Regions from separate parts of the Pseudomonas leptonychotis genome, predicted to be linked through region 4. Evidence: predicted binding sites of a transcription regulator. Region 4 holds the regulator's gene; each other region holds the start of a gene.
The links. Region 4 encodes sigma-54, which starts transcription at its own class of promoters, with help from an activator protein. Its sites were predicted from a motif close to ANTGGCATNNANNTTGCTNT; they were not measured.

Region 1: glnK (P-II family nitrogen regulator) is a predicted target of sigma-54. The motif match lies at 646-665, and genes of this name have one in related genera.
Region 2: D8779_RS19750 (flagellar hook-length control protein FliK) is a predicted target of sigma-54. The motif match lies at 952-971, and genes of this name have one in related genera.
Region 3: D8779_RS00880 (flagellar basal body rod protein FlgF) is a predicted target of sigma-54. The motif match lies at 889-908, and genes of this name have one in related genera.

What each region holds. Positions count from the first base shown of each region.
Region 1 covers NZ_RFLV01000001.1:1,916,363-1,918,564, forward strand. The annotation lists gene D8779_RS08730 (YifB family Mg chelatase-like AAA ATPase) at 1-125, opposite strand, end outside; gene D8779_RS08735 (accessory factor UbiK family protein) at 165-434, opposite strand; gene glnK (P-II family nitrogen regulator) at 838-1,176, shown strand; gene D8779_RS08745 (ammonium transporter) at 1,213-2,202, shown strand, end outside.
Region 2 covers NZ_RFLV01000006.1:123,464-125,665, forward strand. The annotation lists gene D8779_RS19750 (flagellar hook-length control protein FliK) at 1-915, opposite strand, end outside; gene D8779_RS19755 (Hpt domain-containing protein) at 1,031-1,384, opposite strand; gene D8779_RS19760 (fused response regulator/phosphatase) at 1,414-2,202, opposite strand, start outside.
Region 3 covers NZ_RFLV01000001.1:196,573-198,774, reverse strand. The annotation lists gene flgE (flagellar hook protein FlgE) at 1-751, shown strand, start outside; gene D8779_RS00880 (flagellar basal body rod protein FlgF) at 957-1,697, shown strand; gene flgG (flagellar basal-body rod protein FlgG) at 1,744-2,202, shown strand, end outside.
Region 4 covers NZ_RFLV01000003.1:291,833-294,034, reverse strand. The annotation lists gene ptsN (PTS IIA-like nitrogen regulatory protein PtsN) at 1-152, opposite strand, end outside; gene hpf (ribosome hibernation-promoting factor, HPF/YfiA family) at 168-476, opposite strand; gene D8779_RS15680 (RNA polymerase factor sigma-54) at 670-2,184, opposite strand.

The sequences.
Region 1 (2,202 bases), on a different contig from region 4:
ACGGCGGTTTCTGGCAAGCCGACCAGCGCCAACGAGGGCAGGCCATTGGCCAAATGGGCTTCGACGGTGACAGAGGGCGCTTCTACGCCCACTTGAGCGCGGCTATGGACTATGGCCAGGGACATCGATCACTCCTTGATCGGCTGATGCATCCGCGGTGGGCGTTACTCGCTGGTCGCTGGGGCGTCTGCGTTGCGCGCTTCCATCGCGGCCACTTTAGCCTCAAGGGCTTCCAGGCGCGCGCGAGTGCGGGCCAGCACGACCATTTGGCTGTCGAATTCGTCGCGGCTGACCAAGTCGAGTTTGCTGAAGGCGCTTTGCAACAGCACCTTGAACTGGGCCTCGAATTCACCGCGCGGTAAGGGTGCGTCACCGTTGAACAGGCGCGAGGCGTGGGTGCTGAGGGCGTCTAGCAGGGCTTTAGGTGGCAGCATGATGAGGTTCCGTTTACAGGTGGCGGCAGTGTAGCACGCAGCTTTGCACGGCTTGCCGAGCGCGGCTGGTGGGGAATTAGCAGCGCTTGCACGGTTTTCGCGCGCGGTTCGGCCGGCTTATGCACTGTTATTGTGCGATGGATGTGGGTGGTTACTCGGTCAAACCCCCTGTTTGCCGGGTAACTGCATGAAATAAATCGGTTTTAGCTGATCTGGCAAGCTTTCTGCTTTGTCTACCGTACGCATGCACCGATGCAGTTCCAGTGCTTCGTCGGAAGCATTGGTGAACATCGGTGCTGCTGGGTCAGGGCTGCGATGCATTACAAAAGCCAGGCACTGCGCTTAGACTTGGGCCGGGTTCGTAATTCCTGGGGCAAGTCCACCATACACGGGAGAGAGTTACATGAAGCTAGTCACTGCCATCATCAAGCCGTTCAAGCTGGACGACGTCCGTGAGTCACTGTCGGAGATCGGCGTGCAGGGCATCACTGTCACTGAAGTCAAAGGCTTTGGTCGCCAGAAGGGCCATACCGAGCTGTACCGCGGTGCTGAATACGTGGTCGATTTCTTGCCAAAAGTGAAAATCGACGTGGCCATCGCTGACGATCAACTCGATCGCGTAATTGAGGCCATTACCAAGGCTGCTAACACCGGCAAGATCGGTGACGGCAAGATTTTCGTTGTAAACCTGGAACAGGCGATCCGCATCCGTACCGGCGAAACCGGCACCGACGCAGTTTAAGCCTCCGAACGAACCCCACGCCCCAGGAGTTAAACCATGACTCTGCGAAAAATCGCAGGGCTAGGAGCCCTTTTGTCTCTCGTTCCTGGCTTTGCCATGGCCGAAGAGGCAAGCCTGAACAGCGGCGACACCGCTTGGATGTTAGTCGCCACTGTCCTGGTGTTGTTTATGACCATTCCCGGTCTGGCGTTGTTTTACGCCGGCATGGTGCGTTCCAAGAACGTGCTGTCGGTGTTAATGCAGTGTTTCGCGGTAACCGGGTTGATCAGCATTCTGTGGGTCGTCTACGGCTACAGTCTGGCCTTTGATACCACCGGTATGGAGCAGGGGGTGGTTAACCTCAACTCCTTCGTCGGCGGTTTCTCCAAAGCCTTCCTTTCTGGTTTGACCCTGGACAGCCTGGTGGCTGGAATTCCGGAGAGTGTGTTCATCACCTTCCAGATGACCTTCGCCATCATCACGCCTGCGTTAATCGTGGGTGCCTTCGCCGAGCGCATGAAGTTCTCGGCCATGCTGATCTTTATGGCGGTGTGGTTCACCCTGGTTTATGCGCCTATTGCGCACATGGTCTGGGGCGGCGATGGCGCACTGATGTGGGACTGGGGCGTGCTCGACTTCGCGGGCGGCACCGTGGTGCACATCAACGCCGGTATTGCCGGTCTGGTGGCCTGCCTGGTGCTGGGTAAGCGTAAGGGCTTTCCGACTACCGCCATGCCGCCGCACAACCTCGGCTACACCCTGATTGGCGCAAGCATGCTCTGGGTCGGCTGGTTCGGCTTCAACGCAGGCTCTGCGCTGGCCGCCAACGGCAGCGCTGGTATGGCCATGCTGGTGACTCAGATTGCCACCGCTACAGCGGCGTTGAGCTGGATGTTCGCCGAGTGGATCACGCATCGCAAACCCAGCGTACTAGGCATTGCTTCGGGCGCTGTGGCAGGTCTGGTGGCGATCACCCCTGCATCCGGTACGGCGGGGCCGATGGGCGCTCTGGCGATTGGTTTGGCCAGTGGTGCGATCTGCTTCTTT
Region 2 (2,202 bases), on a different contig from region 4:
GATCTCAGCCGATTTTAGGTTCTGGCTGGACATCACCATCACCCGATCGACTACCGCCTCACTCCACCCACCCTGTTGCATAGGTACTGGCTGACCGACCACCACAGGGGCTCTAGCTGACAGCGGGCTTTGTTGGCCGATGGCCTGGCTCAGCGCGCTGAGCTTGCTGACAAAGTTTTCCGGCGTGTTATTGGCCATGCCATCCTTGAGCGCTTCAAGGCTTTTGCCGGTCAGCGCCTCAAGCTGTAATTCCGGCAACTCCAATGCATCGCCTTCTATCGGCACTTCATCCTGCACCAGCTGGCTTGCGAGCATGCTTTGACTAGCGTTTTGTGCCGCCTGGTTAGCCTGAGCCAAAGGCGCAGCAGCTTGCTCTGCCAGCGCTTTTTCCTTGGCGCCCATTTCCAAGGCCATACGCACGGCTGGCAGTTGGTTGAGCGCATCCAGTTCTGCATCGAAGCTGGCTTCAGTCATGCTCGCCGGGCCGGAGCTGGTCAGGTTCCCAGTCGTTACCAACAATGGCGCAGGCTCTGTGTCGAGCGCCAACGCCTCAGCCTCCTCCACTGGCAGCTCGCCGGTTATACCCAGCAACAGCAGTGGATCAAGCACGGCGCCATCAATTGCCGGGTCAGTCGGCAAAGGCTTGCCGCTATCGGCAACCTCGGCCTGTCCGACGGCAGCTTGCGCCTGAGCATCCTGCGGCTCTTCTTTGTCTACCTTGCTGTCACGCGCAGGCTTAGCAGGCGCATCACTGCGTTCTGCAGCCTTGGCCTGACGCTCCCGGGCATACACCTGAGAGAAGCTAGAAGCCTCATTTCTATTAGGCTCAGCGGGTTTCCCCGGTGGTTTTGATGCAGCGGCCCTGGGCTTTATTTCAGGCGCTGACTTGAGCAGCAGATCGGGGGCAACGGACATGGATACTCTCCGCTCGGGGTTGGTCGTGCGGAGAGTTTTGCAAGGTGCGGGCCAACTTTTTGGCAGGCAGGTTAAGCGGGGTGAAATGCAGTAATCAGAGACAGAAGTAGCAAGGCTAGTGTCGATAACGCTGACGCTCGGACTTGAGCAGGATGCGCACAATGGCAAATTCGCGCTCGATCTGCTCGACCAGCTCAGGGGCCTGCTCCAGCTGCTCGCGCCGGCCGGCTTCCTCCAGCTGCTTGCACAGCCCAGCCAGCATCAATGCGCCCATATTGCTGCAACTGCCCTTAAAGCTGTGCGCCGCCAAACGCAGGCTCTGCGCATCGGCAGCCTGCTCAGCCTGGCGCAGCACCAGCACACGTTCTTCGGAGTCGAGCAGGAAGGTATCCAGCAGCACCGGGTATTCATCTTCCATGACGTCCTGCAAAGCCGCCAATACTGCGCTATCAAGGTGAATATCAGACAACTGCGCGCTCTCCTAGCGTTATGCCTGGATTATGCCCCAGGCAACCAGGAAAACTCCACGCGCACCCCCGGTTCGCCGTCGCCCCAACTGCAGCGCTCACTCAATTGCCTGACCAGTGCCAGCCCACGACCGCTCAGGCTATGGGCATCCCGGGGCTGCGCAGGCTGTAACGGCGCCTCGAAGCCCGAACCGCTGTCCTCGACTCGGACGATCAAACGTCCGCCAGTGCCTTCAGGTAGCAATTGCAGATGAAAGCGGACAAACCCATCCGTTAACGTGGCCAGCCGCACGCTACGTTGGCGGTAGTACTCGGAAAATCCCTCGGCATTTGCCTTGAGCGCCGAATCCAGACCTAGCACGCCATGCTCCAGAGCGTTCGAGTACAGCTCGGCTAGCACACTGAACAGGGCCCCACCTTGGGGGCGCAGACCTTTTACCTCCAACAGCAACTGCAGGAGAAACGGTAACGGGTTGAAATGGCGCAGGGTCTCACCGCGAAACTCAAAGCTGGCCGACCAGTCCAGCGAGTGACTCTGCCCATTATCAGCAAAAGCCAGCGGCGGACGGCTTAACTGGCCATCATCGACCATGCGGACCTCAAGCAAGCTGACATCATCCTGCTGCTCGCCGCTGAAGCGGGCTAGGGCCTGCTGAATCTCGGAAAACAACGTGGCTTGCTGCAGGTTGGCGCTGAACACATCCAGCAGACGGCCCTCACCAAATAACTCGCCCTGTTTGTTGCAGGCCTCCAACACGCCATCGGAGAGCATAAAAACCCGGTCACCCAGCGCCAGCGGATAGACCTCGTACTTGTCATT
Region 3 (2,202 bases), on a different contig from region 4:
CATCTATGACAGTCAGGGTAACTCGCATGTGTTTACCCAGTACTTTCTCAAAACTGGACCAAACAATTGGCAGATGAATGTGTTGATCGATGGGCGCAACCCGGATGATCCGACGCTGACCACGCCATCATCGGTTCCTCTACAGTTCACCACGGCGGGTCAATTGGACGTGCCTGCGCTGATCGCATCAGCGCCCACCGGCTTTACTGTGGGCGCTGATGGCACGATTGACCTGACGACTTGGGTGCCAGCCGCGCCGGATACCTCTATTCCTCCGGTGTGGTCTGGCAATGGTGCGAATGCCAGTGCCACTGGTGTGAATATCGATCTGCGTCAGTCCACTCAGTTTGCCAGCACGTTTGCGGTCAACAGGGTGAGTCAGGATGGCTACACCACGGGTCAGTTGGCCGGCCTGGAGATTGATGATACCGGGGTAATCTTTGCCCGCTACACCAATGGTCAGTCGAATATTCAAGGGCAGGTGGTGTTGGCCAGCTTCGCCAACGTGCAGGGGCTGACCCCGGTAGGTAAGACCGCCTGGGTGCAGTCGTTCCAATCCGGCGAGCCTGTGGTCGGTACGCCGCGCAGCGGCACCCTGGGAGCTTTGCAGTCCGGCGCACTGGAAGACTCCAACGTTGAGCTATCAGATCAGTTGGTTAATCTGATCGTTGCCCAGCGTAACTACCAGGCCAACGCCAAAACCATCGAGACTGAAAGTGCGGTGACCCAGACCATTATCAACCTGCGTTGATAAGCCAGGCCGTGATAGGCAAGTACCTGTCGTAGGCGGCAAAAGTACGCCACGTCAGTATTTTAAAGGCTCCTCCTGGAGCCTTTTTTATTATTTAAAAATCATATTTATCAAGTGCTTGTGATTGTTTTTCGAATGTTGGCGCAGACCTTGCTTTATAGCCTGTATAGAGCAGCGGGCGGCAAGCCCAACTCGGAGAATGACCATGGACAAGATGCTGTACGTTTCCATGACTGGTGCCCACAACAACACCCTGGCCCAGCGTGCCCACGCCAACAACCTGGCGAATATTTCCACTAACGGCTTTCGCCGGGATTTCGAGCAAGCGCGGTCCATGCCGATTTTCGGTGACGGTTTACCGTCGCGGGTTTATGCCATGAGCGAGCGCCCCGGCACTGACTTCACGCCAGGCTCGATGCAAGAAACCGGTCGCGATCTGGATGTGGCTGTTGGTGGCAAAGGCTGGCTGGCTGTGCAGGCCCCCGATGGCAGCGAAGCCTATGTGCGTACCGCCAGTTTGAACGTCGATGCACTCGGCGTCTTGCGGACCGGCAATGGCTTGCCGGTGATGGGCAATGCCGGGCCGATTGCAGTGCCGCCCGAGCAGAAAATCGAAATCGGCAAGGATGGCACCATCAGCATCCGCGCCCTGGGCGAGGCCCCCAACGTGCTGGCCGAGGTTGACCGCCTGAAGCTGGTCAACCCGGACTTAAAGCAGATGGAGAAGGGCACCGACGGGATGATTCGCTTCAAAGGTCAAGGGCCTGTGCAGGCGGACGCCAACATGGAAGTCACCTCCGGTTTTCTTGAGTCGAGCAACGTCAACGCCGTGGAAGAGATGACCGCGATTCTCTCCCTGTCTCGCCAATTCGAATTGCAAGTGAAGATGATGCGCACCGCTGAAGACAATTCAGCGGCCATGGCGCGCGTCTTGCAAATGACCTAATTATCAGCACGCGGCGTCGTTAAACCGACGCCCGAGGAGAATCGATATGCTTCCGGCACTGTGGGTCAGCAAGACGGGTCTGTCCGCTCAGGACATGAACCTGACCACTATTTCCAACAACCTGGCCAACGTCTCGACCACTGGCTTCAAACGTGATCGCGCCGAGTTCGAGGATCTGCTGTACCAGATCCGTCGTCAGCCTGGCGGCCAGTCCAGCCAGGACAGCCAGCTGCCAACAGGTTTGCAGCTGGGTACCGGTGTGCGCGTGGTGGGTACGCAAAAGATTTTCACCGCTGGCAGCCTGCAAACCACCGAGCAGCCGCTGGATATGGCGATCAACGGCCGGGGCTTCTTTCAGGTGTTGCTGCCTGATGGCACCGTGTCTTATAGCCGTGACGGTAGCTTCCACCTCAATTCCGATGGCCAGGTGGTGACCTCTAGCGGTTATGCCCTGGAGCCGGCCATTGTGCTGCCTAACGAGGTGCGCACCTTTACCGTGGGCGAG
Region 4 (2,202 bases):
GCGATTAGGCTTTCGAAAATGTCTTGGCCATCCAGGTCAGGCAGCTCGCGCGCCACCAGGTTGGCAATCTGTTCGAGAACACGTTTTTTGCTGCCACCCGGCACGTTCACTAAAGAACGGCCGGGGGTCAGGATGGTTTCAAGTCGGATCATAGGAGATAGACGACGTCAGCGGGCCATAGCGCCCTGTTGACGATCGAGCTGTTTTTCCTTGTGTTTGATGAGTTGTCGGTCGAGTTTGTCAGTCAGTAAATCGATGGCGGCGTACATGTCTTCATGCTCGGCATTGGCGACGACTTCGCCGCCTGCAATGTGTAAGGTCGCTTCGATTTTCTGTTTGAGCTTTTCGACCTCCATGATGACCTGTACGTTGGTGATCTTGTCGAAGTGGCGCTCCAGTCGTCCAAGTTTCTCGACGATGTAGTCGCGCAGGGCGTCGGTCACATCCAGCTGATGTCCACTGATGTTGACTTGCATACCGCTTTCTCCTTGTTGCCGTGTGTAAGAGGCAGGCGAGAGGCCTGCCGCCGGAACACTGTGGCGTGGAAGACTCTGGCAGAACGAGCCTGGCACGGTCGCTAATCACTATTGGCAGTATGGCTGCTTTTGAGCAAAGGCGAGGCCTGGGCGTGTACTGTGCAGTGCTTTGATCTTCCTTCTGTGTGCCGCCTTAGATCAATCGTTTACGCTCACTGGAAGGCGCTATTCCGAGGGATTCACGGTACTTTGCGACCGTGCGGCGGGCTACTTGAATGCCTTGTGCTTCCAGTAAACCAGCGATCTTACTGTCACTCAACGGCTTTTTCGCATTTTCCGCGGCCACCAGTTTTTTGATGATGGCGCGGATCGCAGTCGACGAGCATTCGCCACCCTCGGAGGTGCTCACGTGGCTGGAGAAGAAGTATTTCAGCTCGTAAATGCCACGCGGCGTATGCATGAATTTCTGTGTGGTCACCCGTGAGATGGTTGACTCGTGCATGCCTACGGCTTCGGCAATATCGTGCAGAACCAAGGGCTTCATCGCTTCGTCGCCGTAATCGAGAAAGCCGCGCTGATGTTCGACGATCTGCGTGGCTACTTTCATCAGGGTTTCGTTGCGGCTTTGCAGGCTTTTGATAAACCAGCGCGCTTCTTGCAGCTGGTTGCGCATAAAGGTGTTGTCAGCGCTGGAGTCGGCGCGTTTCACAAAACCGGCGTATTGCGCGTTGACCCGCAGGCGTGGCATGGCCTCCTGGTTCAGCTCTACCAGCCAGCGTTCGTTGTGTTTGCGCACGATCACATCGGGCACTACATATTCGGGTTCGCTTGATTCGATTTGCGAGCCGGGGCGCGGGTTGAGGCTTTGAATCAGGTCGATCACCTGGCGCAGCTCGTCTTCCTTGAGTTTCAGGCGGCGCATTAGCTGGCTGTAGTCGCGGCTGCCAAGCAGGTCGAGGTAGTCACTGGCCAGACGCTGTGCTTCGCTCAGCCAGAGCGTTTTGGCGGGCAGCTGGCGCAGTTGCAGGAGCAGGCACTCGCCCAGGTTCCGCGCGGCGATCCCGGTGGGCTCGAATTGTTGAATGCGGTGCAGCACGGCTTCGACTTCGTCGAGCTCGATGTCCAGCTCCGGGTCGAACGCCTCGACCACTTCCTCGAGAGTTTCTTCGAGATAGCCCTGGCTGTTGATGCAGTCAATCAAGGTCACGCCAATCAGGCGATCCTTGTCCGACATTGGGGCTAGATTGAGTTGCCAGAGCAGGTGGCTTTGCAGGCTCTCACCGCTAGACGTGCGAGTGGTGAAGTCCCATTCGTCGTCATCATTGGTGCTGCTGGGCAAACTGCTGGCGCTGGTCTGGTAGATGTCTTCCCAGGCAGTGTCGACGGGTAGCTCGTTAGGAATGCGCTCGCCCCAGTCACCTTCTTCAAGGTTGTCCACGGTTTGCGTGGCTTCCTGGTAGTTGGTTTCTTGGTACGGCGTTTCAGGCTGTTCGCTGGGTGTGGCGCTTTCTGCGCCATCAGCCATGGGGTCCGAATTGTCGAAGTCATCGCCTTCTTCCTGGCGCTCGAGCATCGGGTTGGACTCCAAGGCCTCCTGGATCTCTTGTTGCAGATCCAAGGTGGACAGTTGGAGCAGGCGGATGGCCTGTTGCAGCTGCGGTGTCATCGTCAGCTGCTGGCCCATTCTCAGGACTAGCGATGGTTTCATTGCAGACCTTATTTACCG